DNA from 3 places in the Kitasatospora sp. NPDC001539 genome. Region 2 is predicted to be linked to each of the others. Evidence: riboswitches for the same ligand, from Rfam matches in the RefSeq annotation. Region 2 holds a riboswitch; each other region holds the start of a gene.

Region 1 (5,351 bases), on a different contig from region 2:
CGGGCGAGGAGGTCCCGGCCCACGTCGGGCGGCAGGGTGCGCCCGGGGGCACCGACCGACACCGGCACCCGCACCGGCTGGGTCCCGTCGACCCGGTCGTCACGGCCCAGCAGCGCGAAGGTGCCCGCGACGACCACGATCCCGGCCGCGGCCAGGACGGCGGACTTGCCGCGCAGGGCATTGGGCAGGGCCACGACCGCTCCTCCGGTTGCTCGCCGGTACCGACCCCCACGGACGCAACCGGAACACGCGTACGAATGACTCCGTGAGAGCCTGCCACAGTCCCCCGGTCCCGGCGAACGCTCCTGCCGCACCGGGGGTGCCGGCGCGTCAGCCGGTCGGGGTGGCCGCCGGCGTGCCCTGCGGCGTGCCCTGGGATCCGGGCGTCGCGGAGCCCGCCGCCTTGGCCCGCTGCAGCAGCTGGCCCTTCACGTGCTCGGCGAACCCGGAGGCCGCCGCGCTCGCGGTGGCGTCGGGGGCGTTGCCGCCCTTCGCCGAGCCCTCGACGGTGAAGTAGGCGTACCGGCCCAGGCTGCTGTGGGTGCCGGGGCAGCCGGCGTTGGCGCAGAACGCCGGGGCCCCGGGCGCGGGAAGGCCCTTGAGCTGGCCGGTGAAGTTCTTCATCGCGGTCTCGGCCTGGATCTTGTGGTCGAAGACCGCGGCGCCGACGGTCACCGCGCTGTCGCCGGAGACGTACGTCGCCCGGAGCACCTTCTGGCACCCCTGGTCGCCGAGGACCTTGCCCAGCCCGCCGGTGGTGGAGTTGCCGTCCCAGCAGGGCTGGTCCAGCGAGACCACGGTCCGGGTCCAGGTCGCGCCGTTGATCGTCACCTGCGTCGCGGAGAACAGCGCCCCCGCGTCCTGCGGCGCCGGATCGGTGGCGGCCTCCCAGATCGGCTTCGACGGGTCGTCAGCCTGCCCGCCCGGGGTGGCGCTCGACGGACCGGGGGTCGGGCGGCCGGAGGTGGGCGCCGGGGTCGGCCCGCCGCCGGCCTCCTTGGGGCCGTCCTTCTTGCCCAGCAGCACCGCGCCGCCCGCCACCAGGCCGCCCACCACGACGACCGCGGCCACGATGCCGATGACCTTCATCCGGCGCTTGCGCTTGGCGGCGGCCTCGTTGCGGTCCGCCAGCGCCTCCCAGTCCGGCTCGACGCGCTGCGGCGGCACCGGCTGCTGCTGCCACTGGGGGGCGGCGGCCATCGGCTGCACCGGCTGGGGCTGCGGCGGCATCGGCTGCGGGACGGGCTGGGCCTGCGGCACGGCCTGGGGCTGCGGCTGCGGCTGCGGCTGCGGCTGCGGCTGCGCGACCGGCTGCGGCACCGGCGGAACGGGCTGCGAGAGCGGCTGCGCGGACGGCACCACCGGCCCGTAGGAGGCCGGCGGCGGGCCGAAACCGCCGCTCGGCGGCGCCACCGGGCCCGTCCCCGGCGGCTGATGATTCGGTGCGCCCCCCGACCCGGCGGGGGGCGTTCCCTGCGGCCCCTGCCCAGGTACGCCAGTTCCGTCGCTCATGCGCCCAGATCGTAGGGCATCCCCCTGACCGCTGATCCCCCCGGTGACCGATCCGTATCGAAACCCGGACGGGCGCCGGGCGGAGCCGGCCCTGACGCCGGGTCGGCCGGGCCCGGGCGCGGTGCGATCGGCTCGGGCGCCGGGGCGGGCGAGGGCCGGGCGCCGGGGCGGGTGGAGACCGGGGACCGGGGGCGGATCAGGGGCGGGTGGAGACCGGGCGCCGGGGCGGATCAGGCCCGGCCGAACGCCCGGATCCGGGCCCCGGACGGCCACGAACGGCCACTCGCCCGGTACCGCCGGTCATCGCCCCGACACACCGCGCCGCACAACATCTGGTGCCGCATCACTGAGACACCACTACATGTATGCTCACTCCTGCTGTCGATGCAGGGGAACCCGGTGGGAATCCGGGACTGCCCCGCAGCGGTGTGCGGGCGGCTCCAGCAGCCGTGCCCGCGAGTCCGAGTACCTGCCGGCGGCGTGCGCCACGGCCCTCCCGCAGAGGCCGCGCCAGCACGAGCAGTACCCCTCCGGGCCTCGCGGGCGGGCCGGGGAGACACCGTCGCGCGACGCGCTCCGCGTTCGCGCCGTGCTCCCCTGCCCAGATCGGCCCGGTGCCACCCGATCACCGCCGCCGATCGCCGCCAGGAGAGAGCGCCTTGACCACCGCTGCCTCAGCCACCCTGCCCGCCCAGGGCTCCGGTACCGCCTTCACCGACCCGACGGTCTCCGACCCCGGCGGCGCGCTGCTGCGGCTGCTCACCGACCGCAGCGCCGACCTCACCGAGGTCGACCCCGGCCATGTCGCCGCCGCCGCGCTGCGCGGCCGCCACGCCGGCTCGGACTTCGCCGAGCTGCGCGGGCTGGCCGTGGACGCCGCCGCGTCGATGATCGCCGAGGACCCCCAGTACTCGAAGCTGGCCGCCCGCCTGCTCGCCCTGGAGATCGTGGACGAGGCGAACAGCCAGGGCGCGGTCTCCTTCTCCGCCTCGATCGCCGTCGGCCACGCCGAGGGCCTGATCGGCGACACCACCGCGGCCTTCGTCGCCAAGCACGCCGCCGCCCTGGACGCGCTGATCGACGCCCACGGCGACGACCGCTTCGAGTACTTCGGCCTGCGCACCGTGCAGTCCCGCTACCTGCTGCGCCACCCGATCACCCGCAAGGTCATCGAGACCCCGCAGCACTTCCTGCTCCGCGTCGCCTGCGGCCTGGCGGTCGGCGACTCCGAGCAGTCGGTGCGCGAGGTGGCCGAGCTGTACGGCCTGATGAGCCGCCTGGAGTACCTGACGTCCTCTCCGACGCTCTTCAACTCCGGCACCCGGCACCCGCAGATGTCGAGCTGCTACCTGCTCGACTCCCCGCTGGACAACCTGGACTCGATCTACAACCGCTACGCGCAGATCGCTCGGCTGTCCAAGCACGCCGGCGGCATCGGCCTGTCCTACTCGCGCATCCGTTCGCGCGGCAGCCTGATCCGCGGCACCAACGGCAAGTCCAACGGCATCGTCCCGTTCCTGCGCACCCTCGACTCCTCGGTCGCCGCGGTCAACCAGGGCGGCCGCCGCAAGGGCGCGGCCTGCGTCTACCTGGAGACCTGGCACGCCGACATCGAGGAGTTCCTGGAGCTGCGCGACAACACCGGTGAGGAGGCGCGCCGCACCCACAACCTCAACCTGGCGCACTGGATCCCGGACGAGTTCATGCGCCGGGTCAACGCCGACGAGGACTGGTCGCTGTTCTCCCCGGCCGACGTCCCCGAGCTGGTCGACCTGTGGGGCGCCGACTTCGACGAGGCGTACCGCAAGGCCGAGCAGGCCGGCAAGGCCGTGCGCACCATCCCGGCGCAGACCCTCTACGCCCGCATGATGCGCACCCTCGCCCAGACCGGCAACGGCTGGATGACCTTCAAGGACGCCTCCAACCGGGCCGCCAACCAGACCGCGCTGCCGGGCCGCACGGTGCACTCCTCCAACCTGTGCACCGAGATCCTGGAGGTCACGGACGACTCCGAGACCGCCGTCTGCAACCTCGGCTCGGTCAACCTCGGCGCCCACGTCGCCGCCGGCGCCACCGCCGACGACCTGCTGGGCGCGATGGACTGGGAGCGCCTGGACGCCACCGTCCGCACCGCCGTCACCTTCCTCGACCGCGTGGTGGACATCAACTTCTACCCGACGACCGAGGCGGGCACGTCCAACTCCCGCTGGCGCCCGGTCGGCCTCGGCGTGATGGGCCTCCAGGACGTCTTCTTCAAGCTGCGGATCGACTTCGACTCCGCCGAGGCGAAGACCCTCTCCACCCTGATCGCCGAGCGCATCATGCTCACCGCCTACGAGCGCTCCGCCGACCTCGCCGAGCAGCTCGGCCGCCACGAGGCGTACGGCGAGACCCGCGCCGCCCGCGGCGAACTGCACATCGACCACTTCCCGACGGCCGCCCCGCAGTGGGCCGACCGCTGGACGGCCCTGCGCGCCCGCATCGCCGAGACCGGCCTGCGCAACTCGCTGCTGCTCGCGATCGCCCCGACCGCGACCATCGCCTCGATCGCCGGCGTGTACGAGTGCATCGAGCCGCAGGTGTCCAACCTGTTCAAGCGCGAGACGCTGAGCGGCGAGTTCCTGCAGGTCAACCCGTACCTGGTGCGCGAGCTGAAGGAGCTCGGCGTCTGGGACCAGCAGACCCGCGACGCGCTGCGCGACTCCAACGGCTCCGTCCAGGAGTTCAACTGGCTGCCGGCCGAGGTCCGTTCGCTGTACCGGACGGCCTGGGAGCTGCCGCAGCGCGCGCTGATCGACCTGGCCGCGGCCCGCATGCCGTACCTGGACCAGAGCCAGTCGCTGAACCTGTTCATGGCCGCGCCGACCATCGGCAAGCTCAGCTCGATGTACGCGTACGCGTGGAAGGTCGGTCTCAAGACCACCTACTACCTGCGCTCGCGCCCGGCGACCCGCATCGCCCAGGCCGCGTCCGGCACCGCCCGCGCCGCCGCGCCCGTGCCGGTCAACACCCCGACCCTCACCCCGGAGCAGGAAGCCGCCATCGCCTGCTCCCTGGAGAACCCCGAGTCCTGCGAGGCCTGCCAGTGAGCACCCCCGAAGACCGCAAGATGCTGCTCGACCCCGGCTTCGAGCTGACGCTGCGCCCGATGCGCTACCCGTCGTTCTACGACCGGTACCGCGACGCGATCAAGAACACCTGGACCGTCGAGGAGGTGGACCTCCACTCGGACGTCGCCGACCTGGCGAAGCTCAGCGAGGGCGAGCGCCACCTGATCGGCCGGCTGGTCGCGTTCTTCGCGACGGGCGACTCGATCGTCGCGAACAACGTCGTGCTGAGCCTGTACAAGCACATCAACTCCCCGGAGGCGCGGCTGTACCTGTCGCGCCAGCTGTTCGAGGAGGCCGTGCACGTCCAGTTCTACCTGACGCTGCTGGACACCTACCTGCCCGACCCGGAGGACCGCGCGGCCGCGTTCGCGGCAGTGGAGAACATCCCCTCCATCGCGCAGAAGGCCAAGTTCTGCTTCAAGTACATGAACGCGGTCGACCACATCGATTCGCTGCAGACGAAGGAGGACAGGCGGGCGTTCCTGCTCAACCTGATCTGCTTCGCGGCGTGCGTCGAGGGCCTGTTCTTCTACGGCGCGTTCGCCTACGTGTACTGGTTCCGCAGCCGGGGCCTGCTGCACGGTCTCGCGACCGGCACCAACTGGGTGTTCCGCGACGAGTCCATGCACATGGACTTCGCCATGTCGGTGGTGGACACGGTCCGCGAGGAGGAGCCCGACCTCTTCGACGACGAGATGGCCAAGCAGGTCACCGAGATGCTGGAGGAGG
Region 2 (5,351 bases):
TACCGTCCGGTCGTCTTCCGCGACAAGGTCGGCGGGCTCGCCTTCCTCACCCGCTCCACGGCCACCGGCGCGAGCACGGTGGAGTGGGAGGACGGCACCACCTACCCGGTGGTCGACGTGGAGACCTCCTCGGCGAGCCACCCCTTCTACACCGGCCAGTCCCGGGTGCTCGACACCGCGGGCCGGGTCGAGCAGTTCCGCCGCCGCTACGGCGACCGGCACTGACCGGGCGACCGCGACGGCGACGGCCCCTCCCCCGACCCGGGGAGGGGCCGTCGCGGCACGGCGCCCTCAGCGCGGCGGCGGGACGGACACCACCATGGTCAGCCGCAGCAGCCGCCCGCCCGCGTTGCGGTAGACGTGGGCGTAGGAGGCGTCGAAGGAGACGGTGCTGCCGGCCGGCACCGGATGCTCCGTCCCGTCGTGCACCAGGGTCAGCTCACCCTCGTCGACCCGGATGATCTCCACCGTCCCGGCCGGGTGCGGCTCCGCGGCGTACTCCTCGCCCGGCTTCATCCGCCACTCCCACAGCTCGAGCGGCCCGGGCGCCTCGATGCCGTGCAGCAGGGTGCCGGTCCCGCCGCTCGCGCCGGTCCAGAGCGGGACGGCCTGGTCACCGGGGACGATCCGCACGTCCGGGCCCTCCTCGTAGTCGAGCAGGGTGGCGATCGAGACGCCCAGGGCGTCGCCGAGCCTCACCACGGTGGCCACGCTGGGGTTGGTGCGCCCCTGTTCGATCTGGACGACCATGCCGCGGCTCACCCCCGAGCGGGCGGCGAGGGCGTCCAGCGTGTGGCCGCGTTCGGTGCGCAGCCGCTTGAGGTTGCGGGCGAGGGCCTGGGCGACGAGGTCGGGGTCCGGCACGCTTGACAGTCCTCCGGTGTCCACATCCCGAAAAGTTCAGGATATTGCTCTGCGAAGTTCAGTTCAGTGAACTACGCTGCCGGTCCGGCAACGAGTCCATCCGACTGTACTTCGGAGTGCATTGTGCTGTCCTCCTCTCCCGGGCGCCTCCGGTGACCGTCCTGCTCGCCCTGTCCGCCAGCCTGCTCTGCGGCCTGGGCGACTTCGGCGGCGGCGTCCTCACCCGGCGGCTCCCCGCACTGGCCGTCGTGGTCGCCTCCCAGACCGCGGCGACGGTCGCCCTGCTCCTCGCGCTGCCGGCCACCGGCGGCTGGGCCGACCTCTCCCCCGCCCTCTGGTACGCCGTGGCCGCCGGCGCGATCGGCCCGTTCGCGATGCTCGCCTTCTACCGGGCGCTCGCGCTCGGCCCGATGGGGGTGGTCTCCCCGCTGGCCACCGTCGGCGTCGCCGTGCCGGTCGGCGTCGGACTGGCGCTCGGCGAACGGCCGGGGCCGGTCCAGCTGGCCGGGATCGTGGTCGCACTGGCCGGCGTGGTGCTGGCCGGCGGCCCCGAGCGCGGCGGACCGTCCGCCGCCCGCACCGCCCTGGTGCTGACCCTGGCCGCCGCGTTCGGCTTCGGCGCCAACATGGCCCTGCTCTCCCAGGCCTCGGCCGGCGGCGGCCTGCTGCTCGCGCTGTGCGCCCAACGCCTCGTCAACATCGCCGTCGGCGGCGCCGCGCTGGTGGTGAGCCTGCGCGGCACCGACACCTCCGCGCTGCTGCCGGAGCTGCGCTCCCGGCTGCCCCTGCTCACCGGGGTCGGGCTGGCCGACGTCGCCGCGAACGCGGCGTACGCGGCGGCCTCGCACGGCGGTTCGGCAGCGGTGGCCGCGGTGCTCGCCTCGCTGTACCCGGTGGTCACCGCGCTGCTGGCGCGCGGGGTGCTGAAGGAGCGGCTGCGCCCGGTGCAGGTGGTGGGCGCCGGCCTCGCCGTGGCGGGCACCCTCCTGCTCGCGTCCCCCTGAGCCGGGCCGCGGCCCACGACCGCGGCCCACGACCGCGGCCCAGGACCTCGGCCCGCGACGGCTCCGCGGCGGCGGCTCAGGAACGTTCGGGCGTCCAGCGCTTCTCGACGCCCGCCAGCTTCCAGTAGGCGATCGCCGCGGCCCACACCACCACGAACAGCCCGGCGATCGCGTACCCGACGTTGTCCAGCGAGATGTCCGCGATGAAGCCGGTGACCGGGTCGGTCAGGTCGAGCTTCTCGTGCAGCACCCCGACCAGCTCGATGGTGCCGATGATGAACGCCACGGCGATCGACAGTCCGGTGATGGTCAGGTTGTAGTACACCTTGCGCACCGGGTTGGAGAACGCCCACTGGTACGCGAAGTTCATGAACGTCCCGTCCAGGGTGTCGAACAGGCTCATCCCGGCCGCGAACAGCAGCGGCAGGCAGACGATCGCGTACCAGGGCAGCCCGGCCGCCGCGCCCGAGCCGGCCATCACCATCAGGGTCACCTCGGTGGCGGTGTCGAAGCCCAGCCCCAGCACCATGCCCACCGGGAACATCTGCCCCGGCCGGGTGATGGAGCGGGTCGCGCGGTTCAGCACCCGGGCCATGAAGCCGCGCGAGTTGAGGTGCTCCTCGAGTTCCGCCTCGTCGTACCGGCCGGCCCGCATCGAGCGGAACACCTTGAGGATGCCGACCAGCGCCGCCAGGTTGAGCGCGCCGATCAGGTAGAGGAAGGCGCCGGAGGCCGTCGTGCCGACCAGCCCGAGCCACTTGTGGGTGGCCGACTCGTCGTCCATCAGCGTGTTCGCCAGCTGGGCGCCGCCGGCCACCAGGGCGGCCATGAGGACCACCATCGAGGAGTGGCCGAGCGCGAACCAGAACCCGACCGAGACCGGCCGCTTGCCGTCCGCCATCAGCTTGCGGGTGGTGTTGTCGATCACCGCGATGTGGTCGGCGTCGAAGGCGTGCCGCATGCCGAGGGTGTACGCGGTGATGCCCAGGCCCACCCCGAAGACCTGGGTGCCGACCGCGTACTCGTGGGGCGCGACCAGGAAGACCAGCGTCCCGAAGGCCACCACGTGCATGGCCAGGATCACCGCCATCAACCCGGCCGTGCGGACGGTGTCCTCGCGCTTCCATCTGAACGTGGGCAGGACGGAGGGGGCCGCCTCGGTCGGGACGGCGGTTTCGGGCAGGGTCATCGTCGGATCACGCTCCAGCACCTCGTGGAATGACTTCGTGAGATGCCGTGGCCGGTCTCCTGGCTTACGGGGCTTCCGGACCCGCCTTCCCAGGCGCACGAGGCGCCCAGTGGCACATGGGTACGGACGACTGTCCCCCGATCACAGTGGCGAGGGCCGCTCCGGACTGGGACCCCTGAGGGTCCGTCACCGGTCTTCCCGAGCACCACGGCGGGCTACACCGTAGGGCTCGTGCTTCACCCTCGCAAGGTTGCGCACCTGTGCAGGTGTGCAGGATCACAGGTCACCGCCTGCGAGAATGTGGGCATGCATCTCGTACCGGCCGACCGCGCGGGCCACCGCACCATCGACGGGCACCGGGTCTGCGAGGCCATCGCCGCGATCGGCGACACCGCGCACGTCCGGTCCTGGGCCGAGCGGTTCTCCCTGCTCGCCGACCCGGGACGGCTCGCCCTGCTGCTCGCCCTGCACCGGGCCGGCCCGCTCGCCGTCAGCGACCTCGCGGTCGCCACCGGCATGCGCGACCCCGCCGTCTCCCAGGCCCTGCGGCTGCTCCGCACGGCCGGCGTGGTCACCGGGGACAAGGACGGACGTGTGGTGCGCTACCGGCTCGTCGACGAAGGCATGCGCCCCCTCCTCGACGAGTGCGCCGCCGCCGAGCACCACGAGCCGACCGCCGCCGCGGGCTGACCGGCCGGATCGGCCCGCCCGCGCGGCGCCTGACACGGTGTTCGCCGGCGCACGCGGATCCCTTTGCCGGACTCCCCCGGCCGGTCGACCCGGCCCACGGACTGGGCGCGACGCGGACCGGCCGCTCAGGCCACCTGGCAGGTCGGGCACCAGAAGAGGTTGCGGGCGGCGTGCTCCTCGGTCCGCACCTCCGTGCCGCACACCAGGCAGGGCATCGCGGCGCGGCGGTAGACGTAGACCTCGCCGCCGTGGTCGTCCACCCGCGGCGGTCGGCCCATGGCCTCGGGGGTGTGTTCGGGCCGGACGGTGTCGATGCGCCCGGCGGCGACGCCCTCGCGCATCAGGGCGACCAGGTCGGCCCAGATCGCGTCCCACTCGCCGCGGGTGAGGTCGCGGCCCGCCCGGTGCGGGTTGACGCGGTGGCGGAACAGCACCTCGGCGCGGTAGACGTTGCCCACCCCGGCCAGCACCTTCTGGTCCATCAGCAGCGCGGCGACGGTCGTACGGCTGCCCGATATCCGGCGCCAGGCGGCCTCCGGGTCGGCGTCGGCGCGCAGCGGGTCCGGACCGAGCCGGGCGGCCACGGCGGCCTTCTCGGCGCCGGTGACCAGCTTGCAGGTGTTGGGGCCGCGCAGGTCGGCGTAGCCGTCGTCGTTGGCCAGCCGCAGCCGGACCAGGCCGACCGGATCGGGCGCCGGGCCGGTGCCGAAGGTGAAGCCGCCGTAGAGGCCGAGGTGGACGTGCACCCAGGCACCCTCCTCGAAGCCGAGGAAGAGGTGCTTGCCGGTGGCCTCCGCGCCGGTGAGCAGCTGCCCGTCGAGCACCTTGGCCTCGTCGGCGAACCGGCCCTGCGGGCTGGAGACCCGCACGGGACGGCCACCGAAGGCCGTACGGCTCTGGACGGCGAGGCGGTGGATGATGTGGCCCTCCGGCACGGGCGTCAGCTCCCCCTGGTGTAGGACGTCAGGACGGGGTCCATCATCGCAGCCGCCACCGACAGGCCGGGCGGGCGCCGCTGGTCAGCGGACCGGCATGCCCATCAGCCGGGCCAGGATGACCCGGTCCAGCTCGGCGGCCGTACCGGCGACGTCCAGGTAGGAGTTGTCGATGATCGGCAGCCCGGAGTTGTACCAGCCGGCCATCCGCCCGTGGATGCGCGCCACCTCCTCGTCACCGAGCCGCCGGTTGCCGCTGCGGCGGGCGTTGCGGCGCAGCACCGAATCCAGGCTGGGCAGCAGGACGACCGGGATCATGCCGGGGCCGATGTGCCGCTTCCAGCCGCCGAGGCCGATCGCCGGGCGGTCCGGGAAGACGGCGTCGTCGATGATGCAGGAGATCCCGTTGGCCAGGTAGTTGCGGCAGGCGAAGCCGCAGGTGCGGCGGGCCAGCCGGTACTGGGCCTCGGAGGCGTTGTTCCAGCCGGACTGCGGGTTGGCGAAGCCGGACTGCACCCACTCGCGCACGTCGTCCAGGCTGATGTGCGCGGTCGGGGTGGCGCGGTGCTCGGCCCAGTACCGGGCGACGGTGGTCTTGCCCGCCCCGGCGGGGCCGATCAGCAGGACGGCGATCGGCCCGGCGGGCGCGTGCCGCTGCGGGGAGTGGGT
Region 3 (5,351 bases), on a different contig from region 2:
TCGCCGGTGCGGCAGGGCCAGCTGGGCGGCCTTGCGGACGTCCTCCTCCAGCACCTGCGTCCGCCCCGCCCAGGCGGCCAGCGCGACCGCCGTGCGGGCCATCACGATGTCCGCGCGCAGCCCGTCCACCTCGAACGCCGCGCACACGGCGGTGATCTGACGCAGCGCCACGTCCGTCAGCTCGACCTCGGGCAGCAACTCCCGCGCGGCGGTGATGCGTTCGGCGAGCTCGCGTTCCTGGTCGGCGAACCGGGCCGCGAAGCCGGCCGGGTCCGCGTCGTAGGCGAGCCGGCGCCGGACGACCTCGGCGCGCTCGGCCGGGTCCCTGGTGGCGGCGATCTCGACGGTGAGGCCGAAGCGGTCGAGCAGCTGCGGCCGCAGCTCGCCCTCCTCCGGGTTCATCGTGCCGACCAGCAGGAAGCGTGCCGCGTGCCGCACCGACACGCCCTCGCGCTCGACGTACGAGCGGCCCATCGCGGCGGCGTCCAGCAGCAGGTCCACCACGTGGTCCTGGAGCAGGTTCACCTCGTCGATGTAGAGCACGCCGCGGTGCGCCTTGGCGAGCAGACCGGGCTCGTACGCCTTGACGCCCTCGGCGAGCGCGCGCTCCAGGTCGAGCGAGCCGACGATCCGGTCCTCGGCCACGCCGACCGGCAACTCGACGAGCTGGGCGGGCCGTTCACCGCTCGTGGCGGCGGAGTGCGGGCCGTCCGGGCACTGCGGGTCCGGCGCGGCCGGGTCGCAGGCGAAGCGGCAGCCGTCCACGGTGGCGATGGAGGGCAGCAGCCCGGCCAGCGCGCGCACCATGGTGGACTTCGCGGTGCCCTTCTCGCCGCGCACCAGCACCCCGCCCACGGCCGGGGAGACCGCGTTCAGCAGCAGCCCGAGCCGCAGGTCGGCCATGCCGACGATCGCGGTGAACGGATAGCGGACGTCGGTCATGCGTCACTCCCAGGTGCCCCGGGCGACAGGAACGGCAGCGATCCGGCCGCCGGCACCCCGCCCTCGATCAGCTTCCACAGCGCGTCGGTGTCCGCGTGCTCCTCGATCAGGTCGCCCAGCCGGTCCAGCCGGGCCTCGCGCGCCTCGGCGAAGCAGGTGTCCGGTGCCGGGACGAACGCCCGGCCCGCCAGGGCGGCCGTCTCGCGCAGGAGTTCGCGGCGGAAGCCGTCGTTCTCCAGCACGCCGTGCCAGGTGGTGCCCCAGACCGGGCCGACCCGGCAGCCGTCCAGGGCCTGCCCCCGGCCGTCGGAGACGAACGCCTCGCCGCCCTCGACGGCGACGACCCCGTGGTGGATCTCGTAGCCCTCGACGCGCTGTCCGAACGCCTCGCCGGCCGGCCGGGCGAGCACCTTCTCGGCGCCGAACCGCACGCGGGTCGGCAGCAGGCCGAGCCCCTCGACCAGCCCCGCCCGGGACTCCACCTCGTCGTCGATCGAGTGCGCCAGCATCTGGTAGCCGCCGCAGACCCCGAGGATCGGCAGTCCGGCCGCCGCCCGCGCCTTCAGGGCGGGCTCCAGGCCGCGGTCGCGCAGCCAGGCGAGGTCGGCCACGGTGGCCCGGGTCCCGGGCAGCACCACCAGGTCGGCGTCGGCCAGCTCCTCCGGTCTGGTCGCCCAGCGCACCAGCACGCCCGGCTCCTGCGCCAGCGCGTCCACGTCGGTGAAGTTCGACAGCCGGGGGAAGCGCACCACGGCGACCCGCAGCACGTCCGCCCCGAGCGGGCCGCGGCCGTCCACCCGGTCGACCACCGTCGACAGGTCGAGCGAGTCCTCGGCGTCCAGCCACAGCCCCGGCAGCATCGGCAGCGTGCCCAGCACCGGACGGCCGGTCAGCCCGTGCAGCATCTCCAGGCCGGGCGCGAGCAGCCGGGCGTCGCCGCGGAACTTGTTGACGAACCAGCCGGCGACGTGCCGCTGGTCCTCGGCCGACAGCAGTGCCAGCGTCCCGTACATCGCCGCGAACACCCCGCCGCGGTCGATGTCGCCGACCACCACCACGGGCAGTCCGGCGGCGGTCGCCAGGCCCATGTTGGCGATGTCCCGGTCGCGCAGGTTGATCTCGGCGGGCGAGCCGGCGCCCTCGCACACCACCACGTCGTGGCGGCGGCGCAGGTCCGCCAGGCACTCCAGGGCGCGTTCCAGCAGGACGGGCTTGCGCTCCCGGTAGTCCAGCGCGCCGACCTCGGCGACCGGCCTGCCGAGCAGCACCACCTGGCTGCGGCCGTCCGCGCCGGGCTTGAGCAGCACCGGGTTCATCGCCGCCTCCGGCTCCACCCGGGCGGCCTGCGCCTGCATCGCCTGGGCGCGGCCGATCTCGGCGCCGTCGGCGGTGACGAAGGAGTTCAGCGACATGTTCTGCGCCTTGAACGGCGCGACCCGCACGCCCTGGCGGGCCAGCCAGCGGCAGATGCCGGCCGTCACCACGCTCTTGCCCGCGTCCGAGGTCGTCCCGGCGACCAGCAGCGCGTTCGTCATGTCCCACTCCTCTTCCCCAGGAGCCGCAGCAGGACGTGCCCCGCGACCGTCGTACCCAGCGCCAGTGCGCCCACCCGCCGCGACAGCGTGCAGGCCCGCTCGATGTCGTCCACCGTCACCGGCCGCAACTCCGTGCCCAGCACCGGGCGGTGCTCCAACCGCTCGCCGTACCGCAGCGTCCCGCCCAGCCGTACGCCGACCGCTCCGGCGAAGGCCGACTCGGCCTGCCCCGCGTTCGGGCTCGGGTGCGCCGAACCGTCGCGCCGCCAGATCCGCCAGGCCGTGGCGGGCTCCGGGGCGGCGGCCACCGTCAGCAGGGCCGTCAGCCGGGCGCCCGGCCAGCCCGCGACGTCGTCCAGCCGGGCCGAGGCCCAGCCGAAGCGGGCGTGGCGGGGCGAGCGGTGGCCCACCATCGCGTCCAGGGTGTTCACCGCGCGGAAGGCCAGCAGGCCCGGCGTGCCCGCGAGGGCGCCCCAGGTCAGCGCGTTCACCACGGCGTCGGCGGTGTTCTCGGCCACCGACTCGACCACCGCCCGGGCGATCTGCTGCCCGTCCAGCGCGCTCGGGTCCCGCCCGCACAGGTGCGGCAGTCGCTCCCGGGCGGCCGCCAGGTCGCCCGCGGCGAGCGAACGGCCGACGGTCCGCGCCTCCCGGGTCAGCGAGGTGCCGCCGAGCACCGTCCAGGTGGCCGCCGCGGCCAGCGCCGCCCGGCCCAGCGGTCGGCGCCCGACCGTGCGGTCCAGGGCGAGCGCGCCGGCCGCGACCGCGCCCACGCACAGTGCCGTGTACGCCGTTCCGGCCGCGCGGTCGTCGCGCCACAGGCGCCGTTCCAGGCGGGTCGCGGCGCTGCCGAAGAGGGCGACCGGGTGGCCGCGGCGCGGGTCGGCGAAGCGCGAGTCGGCGGCGTAGCCCGCGACGGCGCCCAGCGCGAAGGCGGCGGCGCGGGTCAGCGGGCGCACGGCGGCGGGCAGCTCGGGGGCCGGCGGGGCGGGGCAGCCTGCATCGCGTGGGTGTCCTCACTCAGGGTCCGCGCCCTGGATCGACGTACCGGGGGCGAGAGTCTCCTGGCTTCCGGGTCGGACGCACTCCCGGGCCTTCCAGCGGCTCCTGACGGCCCGCCGTGGCACTTTCCGAGCGTGCTCCCCGGTGACAGTGGCGGGACCGCGCCGGACTCGCACCGGCTTCCTCTCCATGCCTCCGTTTGGCCCCAGGATCCCATCACGCGGCCGTTCCACGCGTCAACCGAGGTCACGGAGGGGTTGGTCACACGGAGGCGGGGCGGTCGGCCACACGGAGGCGGGGTGGTCGGCCACACGGAGGCGGGGCGCCGTCCTGTGCGATCGACCAGCGCGGCCGAGGGCTCGTCAGTCCCGGTTCGTGCGTTCGGGGGCTGGGGGCGCGCCGAGGGGCGCCCCTACGGTTCGGTGCCATGCGCCGCAGAAAGCCCCACGCCGCCGCCCCCCTTCCGGTGCCCTTCTCCCCCGAGGCCGCCCGCATCCACCGCGTCGGCCTCGGCCTGACCCCCGAACAGGTCGCCGAGGGCATGGCCGCCCACGGCGTACGGCTCCTGGCCGGTCACGTCCTCGCCTGGGAGCGCGGGGAGCTGCGCCCGGGCGAGGCCGAGTTCATCGCCCTCGCCCGGGCCCTGTGGTGTTCCGCGGCCGATCTGATGGACGGCCGCCCGACCCGGCTGCGGGACCACCGCATCGCCCGGGAGCTCCCCCCGGAGACGGTCGCCGAGCGCGTCGGCATGCTGCTGCCCACCTACCAGCAGGCCGAGCTGACCGGCCGGTGGGAGGGGGACGCGGAGCAGACCTACGCCCTCGCCGTGGTGCTGGGCCTGCGGCTGACCGAGCTGGTCGAGGCCACCGGCCGCGCCGAGGCGCTCGACCGCCTGCTGCGCCAGTGCGTCGCCGGCCGCTGGCAGCCGCACCTGCGCGCGCTCACCCGGCTCGTCCCCGTCGCCGAGCGAGAGCTCGCCGCCGTCCTGCTCGTGCTGGCGCAGGAGCACCACGTCCCCGCCCACTGGGGCATGCCCAGCGGGCCCCGCACCCCGGCGGTGCCCCTCACCCCCCGCTTCTGGGAACTCCTCGCGGCCCAGCCGACGGCCGTTCCGGTCTGATCGGACGTTGTTTTTCGGCCTTTCGTAGCCCGGACGGCCCAGTCCGGTGGCCGCGGGGTGCCGGGCCCCGGTGAACTGGTGCACGAACACCGACCGGTCCGCGAACAGAGCGGGGAACGATATGCGCTGGGGAACCGCAGCCGTGGTGGCGGCCGCCGCCGTGGGGGCCGGGGCCGCCGCCGTCCTGGTGATCGGCCGCCGGGCCTCCGAGCGGATGGTCAGTCCCGGGTCCGGGCCGGGCGCGGGGACGGCCCTGCAGGAGAGCGGCCCGCTCCTGGTGCAGAGCGTCGCCACCGGGCGGGTCACCTTCACCCGCCGCCCGGAGAGCCTGCGGCGCGGGCGCTGGGCGGTCGAGTGGGCGGACGGCGGGCACGCGGTGGTGGAGGAGATCCTCCACAGCGACCAGCGGGGCGTCACCCGGCGGCTGGTCCGGGCGGACCGGGGCACCCTGACGCCCGGCACCGAGGTCCGGTTCACCCCCCGGGTGCTGCTCGGCGACCCGGCCGAGGCGCTCGGTCTCCCGTTCACCGAGATCGGCGCCCGCGGCGAGCTGGGTACCTTCCCGGCCTGGTACCTCGAGGGCAAGCGCGGCACCTGGGTGATCCTCGTCCACGGCACGGAGGCCGACCGCCAGCAGACCCTGCCCGTGCTGCCGCTGCTCGAGCGCCTCGGCCTGCCCGTGCTGGCCGTCACCTACCGCGGGGACGCGGGCGCCCCCGCCTCCCCGGACGGCCTCAGCCACTTCGGCGCGA

The links. Region 2 has a riboswitch for cobalamin ahead of nicT (Nickel transporter NicT). Riboswitches for the same ligand answer to the same signal wherever they lie in the genome.
Region 1: linked by a shared signal. The riboswitch ahead of ABT247_RS19975 (ribonucleoside-diphosphate reductase subunit alpha) and the one ahead of nicT (Nickel transporter NicT) in region 2 are both predicted to bind cobalamin.
Region 3: linked by a shared signal. The riboswitch ahead of ABT247_RS04275 (cobalamin biosynthesis protein) and the one ahead of nicT (Nickel transporter NicT) in region 2 are both predicted to bind cobalamin.

Annotation. Positions count from the first base shown of each region.
Region 1 is NZ_JBEPAK010000124.1:14,925-20,275, forward strand. Features, by position in the region: gene ABT247_RS19965 (glycoside hydrolase family 26 protein) at 1-194, opposite strand, end outside; gene ABT247_RS19970 (hypothetical protein) at 331-1,413, opposite strand; cobalamin riboswitch at 1,872-2,003, shown strand; gene ABT247_RS19975 (ribonucleoside-diphosphate reductase subunit alpha) at 2,196-4,601, shown strand; gene ABT247_RS19980 (ribonucleotide-diphosphate reductase subunit beta) at 4,622-5,351, shown strand, end outside.
Region 2 is NZ_JBEPAK010000006.1:20,065-25,415, forward strand. Features, by position in the region: gene ABT247_RS02645 (type B 50S ribosomal protein L31) at 1-225, shown strand, start outside; gene ABT247_RS02650 (helix-turn-helix domain-containing protein) at 292-864, opposite strand; gene ABT247_RS02655 (EamA family transporter) at 1,017-1,868, shown strand; gene nicT (Nickel transporter NicT) at 1,945-3,057, opposite strand; cobalamin riboswitch at 3,090-3,282, opposite strand; gene ABT247_RS02665 (ArsR/SmtB family transcription factor) at 3,364-3,747, shown strand; gene ABT247_RS02670 (Fpg/Nei family DNA glycosylase) at 3,873-4,682, opposite strand; gene ABT247_RS02675 (AAA family ATPase) at 4,767-5,351, opposite strand, start outside.
Region 3 is NZ_JBEPAK010000011.1:16,835-22,185, forward strand. Features, by position in the region: gene ABT247_RS04265 (putative cobaltochelatase) at 1-942, opposite strand, end outside; gene ABT247_RS04270 (cobyric acid synthase) at 939-2,477, opposite strand; gene ABT247_RS04275 (cobalamin biosynthesis protein) at 2,474-3,436, opposite strand; cobalamin riboswitch at 3,536-3,664, opposite strand; gene ABT247_RS04280 (helix-turn-helix domain-containing protein) at 3,907-4,599, shown strand; gene ABT247_RS04285 (alpha/beta hydrolase family protein) at 4,721-5,351, shown strand, end outside.